DNA from 4 places in the Rhizobium sp. G187 genome. Region 2 is predicted to be linked to each of the others. Evidence: riboswitches for the same ligand, from Rfam matches in the RefSeq annotation. Region 2 holds a riboswitch; each other region holds the start of a gene.

Region 1 (3,755 bases), on a different contig from region 2:
GCTCAACTACATCCTGCTCGATATCGGTCTCATCGAACGCCCGATCCGCTGGATGACTGGTTTCCGCAGCGTGATGATCGGCCTCGTCTACACCTATGTCCTGTTCATGCTGTTCCCGGTCTACAATGCGATCCAGTCGCTCGATACGAGCCAGATCGAGGCGGCGGACGATCTGGGTGCATCCTGGTGGCGCATCCACTGGCGCGTGATCCTCCCCCATGCCAAACCGGGCATCGCTTCTGGATCCGTGATGGTCTTCATGCTCTCGGCCGGGTCTATCCTCGTGCCGACGCTGCTCGCGTCGACCAATTCGCGCTGGTTCACGGAAATCATCCAGCAATGGATGTTCGAATCGCTCGACTGGAATACGGGCGCGGCCTACGCATTCCTGCTTCTGATCCTGTGCACGCTCTTCGTCACCGCCGTGATGCGGATCTTCCGCGTCAAACTGTCCGACATTGCGAAGTGAGGCCGGCATGACCCAGAAATCCGACTGGCTGTTTCGCGTCTATCTCGTAATCTTCCTTGCCTATCTCTTGCTGCCACTGGTGGTCATGGGCGGCGCCGCCTTTAACGACACGCGGTTTCCCTCCGTGTTTCCCTGGCAGGGATTTACCCTGCAGTGGTTTGTCGAATTGTGGAACGATGCTCGCCTGCTGAACGCCTTCAAGAACACCTTGCTGGTTGCGCTCGCTGTCGTCGCGATCTCTGTCCCGATCGGCACCGCCGCTGCCATCCTCGTCAACAATCTCGGCGGCACGCTCCGATCCACACTCTATGGAATGATGGTCGCGCCCGTGCTCACGCCCGGCGCCGTCATCGGCATATCGACCCTGCTGTTCTGGAATTCGCTCGGCGTGGCCCCCGGCCTGCATCTCGCGGTCCTCGGCCAGGCCTCCTATATCTCGGCCTTCGTGATGTTGTTGGTCCTTGCGCGCCTTCAGAGTTTCGACCGCTCGCTGGAGGAAGCAGCCCTTGATCTCGGTGCAAGCCATATGATGGTTCTGCGCCGCATTCTTCTGCCGCATCTCTACCCGGCACTGGGTGCTGGCGCCGTTATCGCTTTCTTCCAGTCGATCGAGAACTTCAACGTAACGCTCTTCACACGCGGCCCCTACGATACCTTGACCGTCTACGTTTTCTCGAAGGTCCGAAGTGGGATTACGCCAACGATCAACGCGCTCTGTGTCATCCTGATCGCCGCGACCCTGCTCGGCGTCCTGATTATCGAGATCCGCCGTCGCAGCGTGGGCCGTCCTCAGGCTTGACCTCCAATCGACCTCCGGCACAGGTAGGAACGGCGCCTGATCTCCGGCTGGCTTGCTGAGCTGGCCCGGAGATGCCACTTCCGCAGGCGGCGGATTGGCGACTGTCTCTTACTGGGGGGATCGGACTGCACTACCCGCGTTTGCCCGGTGTTTCTCCAGGCTTTCATCGTCTGAGACGGCACGCGCCTAAGCACGGGAATTTCCTTGCACTCGCATTGTAATGATATTACAGAACGCAGGAATTGATTGATGCGCAGGTGAGGGGCTTGACCAGCAGAGCTTTGGCACCCTATTCAGAAGGGGACGGTTCCCTCATCGGATGACTTCGAGGGGATTAATAGGGAACACGGTGAGGACGACCCATACAGGGACCAAGACCGTGGCTGCCCCCGCAACTGTAAGCGGATTGCCGTTCATCCTGGTGGCGTGAGAGCGCCAAGCCACTGCGAAGTTTCGCGGGAAGGTTGATGATCTGCACATATCCGTGAGCCAGGAGACCTGCCGTCAAGAGAAATGTAACTGCAGCGGACGGGGTGTTCCGATGGATCTGAATGGAAAATTGCGCTGGTCGCCAGCGCATGAAAAATTTGCCATTTCGCCTCCCGGTCAGTCCTTGGGGGGAAAGTCGTGGCAAGTCTCACATATCACCAGCTAATCCATTGCCCGGGATGCTGTGGCATCGGCATGGCTGACATGGTTCGCGCGCGGATGCCTTGGACCCCGCTGCCCCCTGACACCAAGCAGGGGCGTCTCTAATGAGCTGTGACACGCAAGGAGTTGGTATCCAGGTCTCAGATCTCGGCTGGGGGCCGGATGCCGCACGCTTTCTCATCCGTGACGTCAGCTTCGCTCTGAAAGCCGGCGATCGATTGGCTATTATTGGTCCGAATGGAGCAGGCAAGACCACCCTGCTTCGCTGCCTCTACCGTGGCCTTATGCCCCGAGAAGGTCGGGTTCATATTGAAGGCGAAGACATCTGGCAGATGCAGGCCCGGCGCGTTGCCCAGAAAGTTGGCGTTGTTCTGCAGGAGATGCCGGCCGACTTTCCATTCAACGTCCGCGATGTCGTGATGATGGGCCGAATTCCGTGGCGTACCGGGCTATCCGGCTGGACGGCCGAGGATCGCGACCAGGTTGATCACGCGCTCGAACACTTGAGCCTGGCGGATATGGGCAAGCGGCAGTTCTCGACATTGTCGGGTGGTGAGAAGCAGCGGGTGCTCGTCGCCCGCGCGCTGGCGCAGCAGCCGCAGATCATGATCCTCGATGAGCCGACAAATCATCTCGACATCCGACACCAGCTCGAGATTCTCGACCTCCTGGGACGGCTGAAGCTGACCATTATCACCACCTTGCACGACATCAATCTGGCAACCGATTTTGCCACCCATGTGGGCTTGATGAATGCCGGGTCCCTGACGGCTTTCGGCGATCCTAAATCGGTTCTGACCGAAAAACTTCTGTCTCGTACCTTCGGTGTGACGGCCAATCACAGAGCCGATGATCACGGCCGATTGTCCGGCTTCTCATTTTCCCTTGCCGCTTCCTGATTTTGAAAGGGTCTCTCATGCCTGCCGCCTTGTTCTCCCGATTGGTCTTCGGTGTTGTCGCCACGTTCCTCGCAACCAGCGCACTGGCGGCTCCGGTGACGGTGAAGAGCTGCAATCGAGAAGTCACCTTCGACGCGCCGCCAAAGCGTGCCGTTTCAAACGACGTCAATCTGACCGAGATGATGCTCGCCTTGAAGCTACAGGATCACATGGTCGGCTATACGGGTGTCTCGGGATGGAAGACGCTGGATGAGACCTTGCGTGAAGGCGTGAAGGAACTCCCGGAGCTTTCGCCGAAGTACCCGACCAAGGAAGTGCTGCTCGACGTGGACGCTGACCTTTACTTTGCTGGATGGAACTACGGCATGAAGGTTGGCGGCGAGGTCACCCCCGAAACGCTCGAACCGTTCGGCATCAAGGTCTACGAATTGACCGAATCCTGCATCCACATCATGGCGAAGAACAAGCCGACGATGGAGGACATGTTCACCGATATCATCAATCTTGGCCGGATTTTCGCGGTCGAAGATAGAGCAGAGGCGCTGGTTGCCGGTTATCGTGCGGGCCTTGATCAGATTACCACCCGCATCGGTGCGATCGAAAAGCCGACGCGTGTCTTCGTCTATGATTCCGGCACGGAGAAGCCCTTCACGTCAGGTCGTTTCGGTATCCCGACAGCCATGATCGAAGCCGCCGGCGGGGTGAACATCATGGATGATGTCGAAAAAAGCTGGACGGAAGTCTCCTGGGAGCCGGTTATCGAGCGCAATCCGGAAGTCGTGGTGATCGTCAATTATGGCGATGTGACCGCCGAGCAGAAGATTGCTTTCATGAAGGAGAACCCCGCCTTCAAGGCCATGGACGCCGTGAAGCAAGACCGCTTTGTCATACTCGAATATGTTGAAGCCACGCCCGGTCCGCGCAACATTGACGCTAT
Region 2 (3,755 bases):
TGGCGCCTGGACTAAGATCGTTCTCAGTGTATCCACGGAGACCTGGTCTTTCAGGCTCGATACGAAAATCGGAAGCGGCGTGAGGCCCTCTGCCTGCAGCGCACCGATCATCGCTTCCACCGGCGCCGTTTCGCCGCTCTGAACAAGGGCCCGGTAGAAGCAGATGGGGACGACATCCCCTCTCGTTGGTTCCGGGGCAGTGTTCAGGGTTAAAGGCCGATCTTGCTCGGTGCCATGCCCCTTATCCGCTTTTCGGGCACCCTCTCCTTGGCCACGGGCTGAAGGAAGAGCCAGCGCTCGCCATTCCTCGACACCCATCACGCCCCGGCCCGGCCACCAGATTCCGGCCTTCAGCAAAGGGCGCGCCGGTTCGGGTTTTTCTACATCAGCCAGCATTGCCTCGGCATAGGCCACGAAGGCCCGGGCATTCGCTTCGCCACCCTCGGTCAAGTAGCTCCACAGGGCCTGTCGATCCTGCTCCATGCAGGCTTGAAATGGCTCCAGCCCGGCATCGGGCTTGTCGTCACCTGGCAGGACGATGATGGCGGCACCGGACCTTCGCGCTGCCGCATGCAGAGCCTCCAGCGCATACTGAAAATAGCTTGCCCCGCCGAGCGCCCGCACCACGATCAGCCGCGCATGGCGCGCGGTTCGCTCGATATAGGTGTCGACCGACATCGGGTGCTTCAACGCCATCAGGCTCGCAAGCCGCCAGGAAAACGTCTCGTCACCCCTTATAGCAACGGCTGCGGCGACGGCTGCCAATTCCGTGTCCGCCGCCGAGAGGAACAGAACGTCCCCGGCCGTTTGGCCGAGGTCGATTGCCTCGTCGCCGTCGCTGATCGACCCCTTCTGGGCAAGAAGCAGATGCATATCAGGCCGCGGCTGCCTCGACGTCCTCAACGACCGAGGCGAAATCCCATTCATGCAGTCCGATCACCACCAGGCGCGTTTCGCGCTTTTCGCTAGATGTCCAGGGGCGGTCGAAATACGTGTCGACGCGAGTTCCGACGGCCTGGATGACGAGGCGCATGGGCTTGCCGGGCACGTCGATGAAACCCTTGAGGCGAAGAATGTCGTGCTTCTCGATGACAGGCTTCAGCCGATCAATAAAGGCCGAGGGATCGGAGACTTCACCCAGCTTCAGAACAAAGCTTTCGAACTCATCGTGATCATGGTGGTGATCGTGGTCGGCGCCAGAGGCATGCAGCGCCTCATGCTCCAGTTCATGATGGGACTTGCGATTGTCGATATCGTCTTCAGTGCTGGCGCCGATCCCGAGCAGGACGAGCGAGGGCACTTCGCCGTTCTTCGCCTCGATCATCGAAGGTTTGCGGCTGGTGCGACCGGTCACCTCGGCGCGCACGGCAGCAATGCCAGTGGCGTCGAGCAGATCGGTCTTGTTGAGAACGATAAGATCGGCACAGGTCAGCTGATCCTCGAACAGTTCCTCGATCGGGCTTTCATGGTCGAGGTTGTCATCCTCGGCACGCTGTGCCGCGACCGCGTCATGATCATCGGCGAAGCGGCCCGCCGCGACGGCGGCACTATCGACCACGGTGACGACGCCATCGACGGTCACACGTGTGCGAATGTCCGGCCAGTTAAAGGCGGCGACCAGCGGCTGCGGCAGAGCCAGGCCCGAGGTCTCGATGACAATGTGATCCGGCTTTACATCGCGATCGAGCAGCTTTTGCATAGTTGGCACGAAGTCGTCTGCAACCGTGCAGCAGATGCAGCCATTGGTCAGTTCGATGATGTCGTCTTCCGTGCAATTGTCAGCGCCGCAGCCCTTCAACACGTCGCCATCCACGCCAAGATCACCGAATTCGTTGATGATGAGAGCGATCTTCTTGCCGCCAGCATTCATCAGCATGTTGCGGATGATGGTGGTCTTGCCCGCACCGAGGAAGCCAGTGATAACGGTCGCGGGGATCTTCTTCTGCAACATGGTTCAACCCTTCATTTTCAGCGGCAATCCGGCCGCAACGAAATAGACGTCTGTCGCCTCTACGGCGATCGACTGGTGGAGGCGGCCGGCATGGTCGCGGAAGGCACGAGCCATCCGGTTTTCCGGCACGATGCCGAGACCGACTTCATTGGAAACAAGGATGATGGAAGCGCTTAGTTTCGGGAGCAGCGCGGCAAGAGCTACGCCCTCGGCATCCACGTCTCGCCCCTCCTCCATCATCAGATTGGTGACCCAGAGCGTCAGGCAATCGATGAGGATGACGCTGTCGGATCGATCGAGCAATTTCAGTGCACCGACCAGATCGAGAGGTTCTTCATGCGTCGTCCAGGCATCGCCGGCGCGGTCTGCCTTGTGGGTCTCAATGCGGGTTTGCATCTCGTCATCCCAGGCACGGCCGGTGGCAAGATAGATGCGGTTAAGCCCGCTTTTGCGCGCCAATCCTTCGGCAAAACGCGATTTGCCGGACCGGGCGCCGCCAAGCACCAGTGTGGAGAGCCGATCATGGCCGCTCATGGCCGTCCTCCGTGGAGGGAGCCTATGGCGCGCGCAAACCGTCGACGGCCCCGGCAGGGACAGCCCATCTGAAACGTCGCCACGACAACCTCCGTGCTGGCAACGGGGAAATTTCCCCAATGTGGACACCATGTCCGCCGGATGGCAGGTCTCCTGGCTCACAGGTCGTGGCGCTTAGCCAACGGGTCTCCCTCGCCTTCCCGGAGTTTAGAGGCGACACGAAAGAGCGGACGATTCGTAGAGAAAGAGGCGTCCTGCCCCGGCTGATCGTGTCGCCACCCCAGTGGCTTTTCCGGCTTTGGCGAAGAACGGAGCAACGAACGCACCATGCGTATGCTGCCCGCCCAGCTTCATCCGGATAGGAGACCCTCGCTGCAATACAGTCGCGGGGTCGGCTGCGTTCGACATGCCCGACCTGGGTCCATGTCCTCGCATTCCCTTTTGCTTTCCGGATTGCATTCCTGCGATCCGAAAACCATCCGACATCAGAATTAGGCGGCCCCAACGCGCAAGTCAATCACGCCGACGACATGGGTTGGCGCGTCCACATGAGGACAAACAGTCACAGGGAAGGCATTCAGCGCTATGGCGCGAGGCAGTTCGGGTTGGTGGTCGCATCGCAGCCTTTACCGAGTCGGACGGCTCCGCTGGCGCCATCCGTCACCGTGCTGGGAGGCCTCGCCGCAGCGCGTGGCGGTGGCGCCTGAACGGGCGCATCTCCGTTTGCGGCAGGCGGCAGTGGGGCCTTCGTCGGCAAGGTCGGCGCGCGGGCGTCAGGGCGTGCTGCCTCTGCAGGTTTTGCAGGCCAAGCCGCGATCTGATCCATCAGCCGGGTCGACAGCGTCCGTTGTGGGGGTAGCCGTCTAACCTGCGGTGTTTTCAGCGAAAAGGCGTAACGGATGCGAGCTGCAATCTCCTCCGCCAAAGCCTCATTGGCATAACGCGGATCGTCTGTCGGCGCGTTGGCCACCAGCTGGCCCTCAGCCACCGGTTCGCCAGTTTCGACGGAGGTGGCGGTCACCGTAAAGCGGGCGCGGTCCATGCGGCGGCGCGCATTATCACCCTTGTCCAGGCGATCGATACGAACGAGAAGAACGACCCTTTGGGCGCCTTGCGGCGGGCGGGTTGCAGCAATCGCCGATCCCACCCGCTGATCGACGCTGCTGAGCAGATCAAGTGGCAGAGTGGCATTCGCCATCACGCTGACGCTGCGGATATTGTAGACGAGCGGCCTGCCGGTCCCCGCATTCGGCAAGCCGATACAGGAGGA
Region 3 (3,755 bases), 450 kb from region 2:
GCAGCGACGCCCTTGCCGATGTCTGCCGCACTTTGGAGGCCAATTTCCACAAGGCCGTGCAACAGGCCGCAGATCCAGTCGCCGCCGCACGTTATGCCAGTGCCGTCGCCCAGCAAAACCTCGAACTGAGAAGGGTCCGCCAGGATCAGCGTCGGCTTCGCTGCTTGAACTCCTCGATCATTCAGGTCCGCCCAGATGGCGGTAGCGACTGTGGCGACATCGCCAAGTCCATCGATAGAATGGAAGAGAACCTCTCGATCCTGACCGCAAAACTGAAAGAATTGCGCGGCCAGCCAACGCGAGAGCAAAGGATCGACGAACTCGTCGCCAATGGCTGTAGCCTGGAAGGCATCGAAACAGACGAGCAGAACGTGCGGACGCCGTACCTCGATACAGTCCCCGAGGTTGATCGGGCGAGTAAGAATCTTGGGCAATTCGAAAAACCGCGCCTCCTGCCGACCGGCAATGTCCGAACGCTCTGCGTCCGGACCTGCGACGGTGGCTTCTTCCCCATTTCGTCACAGAGTTCGGCGACCTATTTCGAGCGTGACGCCACCCTGTGCCAGAACATGTGTCCGGGCGTAAAGACAGAGCTGTTCTATCAGCCCCCCCTTCAAGGAGATGCCGCAGACATGATCTCTGTGGCGACTGGCCAGTCATATCGCGACCTGCCGTCAGCATTTGCTTATCGCAGCCGCGGCCGTGATGAGAGTTGTTCCTGCAACTTCTCCAGCAATCGCGGCAGTGGTGCGGGCATCGCCAAACAAGCTGAACCGCAAACGTCCATCCGCCAGCTGAGCGCCCCCTCTGTCAGCTTGCAGAACAAGTCGATTCCAGCACCAGAGCGAGATCTCGACGAAGCGGCGCTCGGCGCACGCAAGGTTGGGCCGGTCTTCCTGCCGCCCGACAAGGGCACGATCAACCTTCGGAATCCTGCCCAGCCCGGCCCTCAACCATTGCAGGAATGACCGCGTCAGAAGCAAAACCTGGCTCGTCCCAACCATCCAGATGCACGAGACTGCCGAGCGGCAACCGACTGCGCCAGCCTTTGACTTCCAGTTCGGGTTGGCAATAAAGTTCAGCGACGAAGCCGACGCACAAATAGCCGATGATATGGATATGCTTGGGAATACCGAGCACAGCCTTCACATCCTCCTCGTGGAAGATGCTGACCCAACCAACCCCGACACCCTCGGCCCTCGCAGCAAGCCAGAGGTTCTGGATGGCACAGACGGTTGAATAGGCGTCCATATGCGGATTGTGGGTGCGACCGAGAACGACAGGCCCAGCACGGCCGGGATCACAGGTCACGCAGATATTGAGGGGTGCCTTCTCTATGCCCTGCAGTTTCAGGCTGTCATAAATCGCGCGCTTCTCCTCAGGAAACATCGCGGCGGCCTCGCGATTGGCCCTCTCAAAGGCTTCGCGAACAGCACGTTTGCGCGCTGCATCGCGAACAAGAATGAAGTCCCAGGGTTGCATGAAGCCAACGGATGGCGCCGCGTGAGCAGCGTCCAGCAGACGCATCACCAAGTCATCCGGCAAGGGATCGGAGACAAACTGGTCCCGCACATCGCGCCTTGTATGTATGGCGCGATAAACCGCGGCGCGTTCGGCTTCGGAAAATGAGGATGCGGGCGCTAGTGCGCCCCGGTACGCGTCGTGCATCGCTTGGTCCCCAACAATGCGCAACCGCCCGCCGTCCGCGCGGGCTAGTCCATGATGTCAGGCCGGTCTTCTGACTCGGCGTCCTCCGTTTCACGCAACCTTCCCGATCATTCCGACCAGTGGCTGGGTCTCCCCCGCGTGAACGTCAGCCTTACAGCGTTGGGCACGTGCCGGAATTGCACCGACTTCCCGATTCTCCCGCCTGCGCGGGCACCTGACAGCCCAAGGCTTACACCCTGATTGGAGGCGCGCGCAAGAAGTCTGGCCTGGCCTATGGATTTTCCGGGAAGTAGCGCACATAGGCAAAGGCTCCGCCATCGGGAGACCAGTTCGGCACATTGATCGTGCCTTGCCCGCCGAAGAGTTCGAAAAGAACTTCCTGATTGCTGCCGTCCATATCCATCAGGCAGAGTTTGACATCCTTGTCGCGCGGATGGTCGAAGACATCTGGCGCATAGGAAAGATAGAGAACCTTGTCGTTGTTCGGCGACGGATGCGGAAACCAGTCCCCGGAATCGCTGTTTGTCAGGCGCTGCACGTCACGGCCGTCAGGGCGCATGCGCCAGATCTGCATCAGCCCGCTGCGACTGGAGTTGAAGTAGATCCATTCGCCATCCGCCGACCAGTCAGGACCATCATTGCGTCCCTCACCCTGTGTCAGACGCAGTTCGTCTCCGCCATCGACCGGGATGGTGTAGATGTCAAAGATATCATCACGGATGCCGCAATAGGCAAGCGTCTTTCCATCCGGTGACCAGCCATGCCAATAGGAGGGCATGTTTTTCGTCACCTGACGCGGCATGCCGCCTTCGGCCGGCAGGACATAAATACAGGACTGACCAACCAGTGTTCTGTCGCAGATCGCCAGCATGGAACCATCGGGCGAAATGCCGTGATCATTGTTGATGCGAATTGCAAAACCGGTATCGACCTCTTCCGGCTCGCTATCTTCATCAAGCCAGATCCGATGCAGCAGTCCATCACCATTGATCAGCAGATACGAACCGTCCGGCGACCAGTTTGGTGCTTCGACCAGAAGATCTGTTTCCCAGACCACGGTCGAGGTTCGGGTTTCCATATCATAGATTTCAACCGAACTGCGCATCACACCATCTTTCTGCCGGGACAAGCGCCCGAATCTCTATTGTACGCGTGCCGTCTGCTATTGCTCAGTCACGATCGCGGTAGCGATTGGTAATCGGATAGCGGCGATCTCGGCCGAAGTTCTTCTTTGTGATCTTGACGCCGGGTGCGGACTGGCGACGCTTGTATTCCGCCAGATAGAGCAGATGCTCGACCCGGTGCACCGTTGCAATCTCATGGCCACGCGCAACGATCTCGTCGACGCCCATTTCCCGCTCCACCAGGCATTCAAGGATGTCATCGAGCACCGGATAGGGCGGCAGCGAATCCTGGTCTGTCTGGTTCGGACGAAGCTCGGCGGATGGCGCCTTGGACAGGATGTTGGCCGGGATGACCTCCCCAGAAGGTCCGAGCGCACCGGGCGGCACATGGCTGTTGCGCCAGGCGGACAAGGCATAGACCTGCATCTTGTAAAGGTCCTTGATCGGGTTGAACCCGCCATTCATATCGCCATACAGCGTCGCATAACCAACCGACATCTCCGACTTGTTGCCGGTCGTTACCACCATAGAGCCGAACTTGTTCGAAACAGCCATGAGAATGGTGCCACGCGCCCGGCTCTGCAGGTTTTCCTCGGTGATGCCGCTCTCCGTGCCTTCGAACATGTCCGAAAGCGCTGAGAGGAAGCCCTCAACCGGATCTGCGATCGGCACGATGTCATAATGGCATCCAAGCGCCTTCGCACAGGCTGCTGCATCGGCGAAGCTTTCTTCCGACGTATAGCGGTAGGGAAGCATGATTGTCCGCACCCGCTCCTCCCCCAGCGCATCGACGGCGATCGCCGCACAGATCGCGGAATCGATGCCACCGGAGAGCCCCAGAACCACGCTCTTAAAGCCGTTTTTGTTGACATAATCCCGGAACCCGAGAACACAGGCGCGGTAATCCGCTTCCTCACGCTCGGGGATCTTAGACATCGGCCCCTCGTCACAGCGCCATCCCTC
Region 4 (3,755 bases), on a different contig from region 2:
GCTTCGCGCTGATCTTGACCCGAGGTTATCGGCCACCGCCTGAACTGAGGATTAACATCCTATTCACCAGTTTTCACGGTGGATCACGAAACCTGGCGTGCGCCAGCCCTGTTTAACGGCGAGAACAGCCGGATGTTCCATGCATATCGGGAGAAACATGGAGGGCAGCAGCCCTCCAGTCAGGCGTATCGAAGGCGGCGATGCCGGACCGCCGCCTTCACATGAAGGAATCTTGTCTCAGGCCTCGATCTCGATGTCGCCTTTCGGGCGCGAACAGCAGGCAAGGATGTAGCCCTCGTCGATCTCGTCGTCGAGAATGCCGCCATTGTGGTCCATCTCGACCTCGCCGGACAGCTTCATCACCTTGCAGGTGCCGCAAAGGCCAGACTCGCAGGCTGCGCCGATGCGAACGCCGGCGGCACGCGCCGCCTGCAGCACGGTATGGCCCGGCGCACAAAGACCGTCCTTGCCCGACATGGCAAAGGTGACCTTGGTTGCCGCTTCGCCGTCCGAATGGTCGGCGACCACGATCGGCAGTTCCGGCTTGACTGGCTGGAAGGCTTCCTCGTGATACTGCTTCATGTCGAAGCCGGCGCCTTCAAGCGCTTCACGAACGGTTGCCATGAAGGGCGCCGGTCCGCAGCAGAACACGGTGCGCTCAAGGAAGTCAGGCGCCAGGAGTGCGATCTTCGCCTTGTCGATACGACCCTTCAGGCCCGACCAGAGCTGGCCGCGCGACACTTGCTCGACAATGAAGCCGAGCGTGAGATGCGGCATCTCGCGCGCCTTGGCCTCCAGCTCCCAGCGAAAGATGATGTCATCAGGGGAGCGGGCACAATTGAGGAAGGTGATATCGCTATCGGGTGCCCGATCTGCCATGTCGCGGGTCATCGACACCATGGGCGTGATGCCGGAGCCGGCGGAGATGAAGAGGTATTTCCTGCCCGGGTGCTTTGCATAGGAGAAGTCACCCAGCGGCCCGATCGCCTTCAGCGCCATGCCCGGCTTCAGGTGATCGAACATCCAACGCGTGCCGATGCTGTCGGCCTGCGCCTTGACCGTGACCGCCACCGTATAGGGACGAGACGGGCTCGACGACAGGGTATAGGTGCGCATCACCGGCTCGGGGCCGACAGGGATTTCGAGCGTCACGAACTGGCCGGGCAGATAACGGAACCAGAGGCCGGGCTTGTTCGGCTTGAAGGTGAAGGTCATCACGTCGGGGGCTTCCGGCGTGACGGCAACACACTCAAGGAGATGCTCCCGGTCGGACCAGGGGCGCATCTCATCGACATGGCGATACTGGGTGACGGCGATATTCATCTCACGCCACCGCTGTCAGGCGGGCCTTGTCGCCCTGCAAGCGGTTGATCATGAAGGTCGTGTACCATTCGACGAACTGCATCACGCCGCCTTCGTGGTCCACCGAGTAAGGACCGGGCTCATAGGCCGGCGAGCGGATGCCGAAAGCATTTTCTTCGACGATCGACCGGTCCTGATCATTGGTCATGTTCCAGACATGGGTCAGTTCCTCGAGGTCGTAGTCAACGCCTTCGACTGCATCCTTGTTGACCAGCCAGGTGGTGGTGACGGCGGTTTCCTCAGCCGAGAGCGGCAGCACGCGGAAGGAAATCGCATGGTCGCCAAGAATGTGGTTCCAGGTCGTCGGATAGTGGAAGAGCAGCATGGTGCCGATATGGCTGATCGGGACCTCGGCCGAGAGCGGCTTCTTCACCGCACGCTTGCCGGACATGGTGTAGCTTTCGGCATCCTGGATCAGAGGCATGCGGGCGGTGCGGAACTGGCCGGACGGGTCCATCTTGAACTCGGACGGCAGGCCTGCAGCTTCGCAGCGCGCCCAGTGTTCGGAGATGAACGGGTCGTCGCCTGCACCCTGCACGCCGGTTGCGGTCGGGGCTTCCGGATAAGTGCGGCAGAGCTCCGGGTGATTGCCGGCGCAGTGATAGCACTCGCGGTTGTTTTCCCAGACGAGCTTCCAGTTGCCCTTCTCGATGATGGTGTTCTGGTGGGCAACCTTCGCCTCCCACAGCCGGTGCGGCTTCATGTAGGGCTCGATCGAGGCGCGGACGGGGGCGAAATCGGGGGCATCATTGGCCAGGCAGATGAAGATGTAGCCGGCGACGCTTTCGCAATGCACGGTCTTCAGGCCGAATTCGCTCTTGTCAAAGGTTTCGCCCATCTGGCGGGCAAAGACGAGCGAGCCATCGAGATCGTAGGTCCACTGGTGATAGGGACAGACGAGCTTGGCAGATGCGCCGCGATCCTGGGTGCAGACGCGGTGGCCGCGATGGCGGCAGGTGTTGTGGAAGGCCCGGATGACCTGATCCTTGCCGCGCACCATGACGACGGGATAATCGCCGATCTGTGCGGTGAAATAATTGCCGGCGCGCGGGATTTCGCAATCATGGCCGACAAACAGCCAGTCGCGATACCAGATCTGCTCCATATCGAGCTTGAAGTAATCCTGGTCGATATAGAAGGGCTGCTCAAGGGAGAAACCCTCGCGGCGGTTTTTGAGCTGTCGCAGTATCGTCGCCTGCAGGTCCATGTCGTCCTCGTTTAAGCGCTGGCGGAGAAGAGCGGAGAAGGATCGCCCCGCTTCCTTGGGAAGCGGACCTGACGCATCTCCGGCCGCCCTCCGCGACCTTGAATGTTCGTTTCCCGAGGCTGGTTTCCGGGCTAAGGAGTGGTCCATTCACGGACCGCGCCGGCGCCTTCCCAGGGTTGCCCCCAGTGGCCTTTTGCCGAAGCGCATTCTCCACCACCGTTGCGGGGGCAGCGCCGGATTTTGACCGGCTTCCCGATTTCCACCCTCCCTAGCTGGGCGGCACCTCGAGCTTGGGTTCATCTAATCACACGGTCGAAATTCTCGCCGCACTGCGAAACGACACGGTCGGAAGTGTTTGCGACATGTCGCAACTTCGCTTGTCCAGCGCCCGTGGAGAAATTTTCGTTACTTTACTTGCGTCTAAGCAATGCCGCATTCCGGACGACAGGTCACGATGGCGCAAAATGGCCAACGGCGGAGATGTTTTGAGCTTTTGCGACTGGCAAGCTTCGGGAAACGTGTTTCAGCGATACTATCTGCAAATCGCCATCAATCAGGCTGCGTCGAGCTTTTCTCGCGCGCGTCTGTCAGGGCCGGGATATCGACATGCAGAAACTCAGATATTACGCATCGCCAAAGAAAAGCGACGCGAAGGCGCTGGCCAAGGCACAGCATACCGAGTTCTTGCGCACAGGTCGCATTTCGCGCAGCCGCGAGGACTGGCTGGCAGATGAACGACGCTATCTGACCTATGAAGAAGTTGCCGAGCGAACGGGCAAGCGGCTTGAGGCAGCAGCCGAGACGACCCATGCGCGCATCAACGCGGTGCACCGCGACATCCGCTTTCCAAAACTCATCTTCCACCGCACGCTGAACAACAGCCCGCATCTGGGCTATTGCCATGTGACTGCAGCACGGACGAACTTCGCGCAATATGCCGATGTGCGCTGGGCCTTCTATATCGCCAACTTCGTGGCAGAGCTCGGCGGCAGCGAATCCTTCTTCGACCAGATCCGGCAGAGCTATGCCCGTATGTATTTCGCCGTCGCGATGAAGCCGGAGGCGGAAACCAAGGCAATGGCGATCGACCGGACGGTGCGCGAGAATGGCCTCTTGTTCACCACGCAGGACCCACAGGAAGCTCTGCGTAACGTGTTGATGCTGGGCGCCCGCAACGCGGAATTGC

Evidence for each region. Region 2 has a riboswitch for cobalamin ahead of cobU (bifunctional adenosylcobinamide kinase/adenosylcobinamide-phosphate guanylyltransferase). Riboswitches for the same ligand answer to the same signal wherever they lie in the genome.
Region 1: it holds a riboswitch for cobalamin, as region 2 does, so the genes downstream of both, ACSV9I_RS19420 (ABC transporter ATP-binding protein) here and cobU (bifunctional adenosylcobinamide kinase/adenosylcobinamide-phosphate guanylyltransferase) in region 2, are expected to answer to the same signal.
Region 3: it holds a riboswitch for cobalamin, as region 2 does, so the genes downstream of both, bluB (5,6-dimethylbenzimidazole synthase) here and cobU (bifunctional adenosylcobinamide kinase/adenosylcobinamide-phosphate guanylyltransferase) in region 2, are expected to answer to the same signal.
Region 4: it holds a riboswitch for cobalamin, as region 2 does, so the genes downstream of both, ACSV9I_RS06395 (aromatic ring-hydroxylating oxygenase subunit alpha) here and cobU (bifunctional adenosylcobinamide kinase/adenosylcobinamide-phosphate guanylyltransferase) in region 2, are expected to answer to the same signal.

What each region holds. Positions count from the first base shown of each region.
Region 1 covers NZ_JBPUGM010000008.1:29,087-32,841, forward strand. Annotated here, with positions in the region: gene ACSV9I_RS19410 (ABC transporter permease) at 1-469, shown strand, start outside; gene ACSV9I_RS19415 (ABC transporter permease) at 477-1,268, shown strand; cobalamin riboswitch at 1,556-1,788, shown strand; gene ACSV9I_RS19420 (ABC transporter ATP-binding protein) at 2,024-2,818, shown strand; gene ACSV9I_RS19425 (ABC transporter substrate-binding protein) at 2,836-3,755, shown strand, end outside.
Region 2 covers NZ_JBPUGM010000001.1:860,373-864,127, forward strand. Annotated here, with positions in the region: gene cobN (cobaltochelatase subunit CobN) at 1-873, opposite strand, end outside; gene cobW (cobalamin biosynthesis protein CobW) at 875-1,951, opposite strand; gene cobU (bifunctional adenosylcobinamide kinase/adenosylcobinamide-phosphate guanylyltransferase) at 1,955-2,485, opposite strand; cobalamin riboswitch at 2,612-2,980, opposite strand; gene ACSV9I_RS04115 (hypothetical protein) at 3,069-3,755, opposite strand, start outside.
Region 3 covers NZ_JBPUGM010000001.1:412,014-415,768, reverse strand. Annotated here, with positions in the region: gene ACSV9I_RS01930 (DUF2865 domain-containing protein) at 1-968, shown strand, start outside; gene bluB (5,6-dimethylbenzimidazole synthase) at 919-1,668, opposite strand; cobalamin riboswitch at 1,712-1,901, opposite strand; gene ACSV9I_RS01920 (TolB family protein) at 1,940-2,773, opposite strand; gene ACSV9I_RS01915 (NAD+ synthase) at 2,838-3,755, opposite strand, start outside.
Region 4 covers NZ_JBPUGM010000002.1:323,127-326,881, reverse strand. Annotated here, with positions in the region: gene ACSV9I_RS06400 (hybrid-cluster NAD(P)-dependent oxidoreductase) at 238-1,323, opposite strand; gene ACSV9I_RS06395 (aromatic ring-hydroxylating oxygenase subunit alpha) at 1,325-2,569, opposite strand; cobalamin riboswitch at 2,670-2,871, opposite strand; gene ACSV9I_RS06390 (DUF6656 family protein) at 3,176-3,755, shown strand, end outside.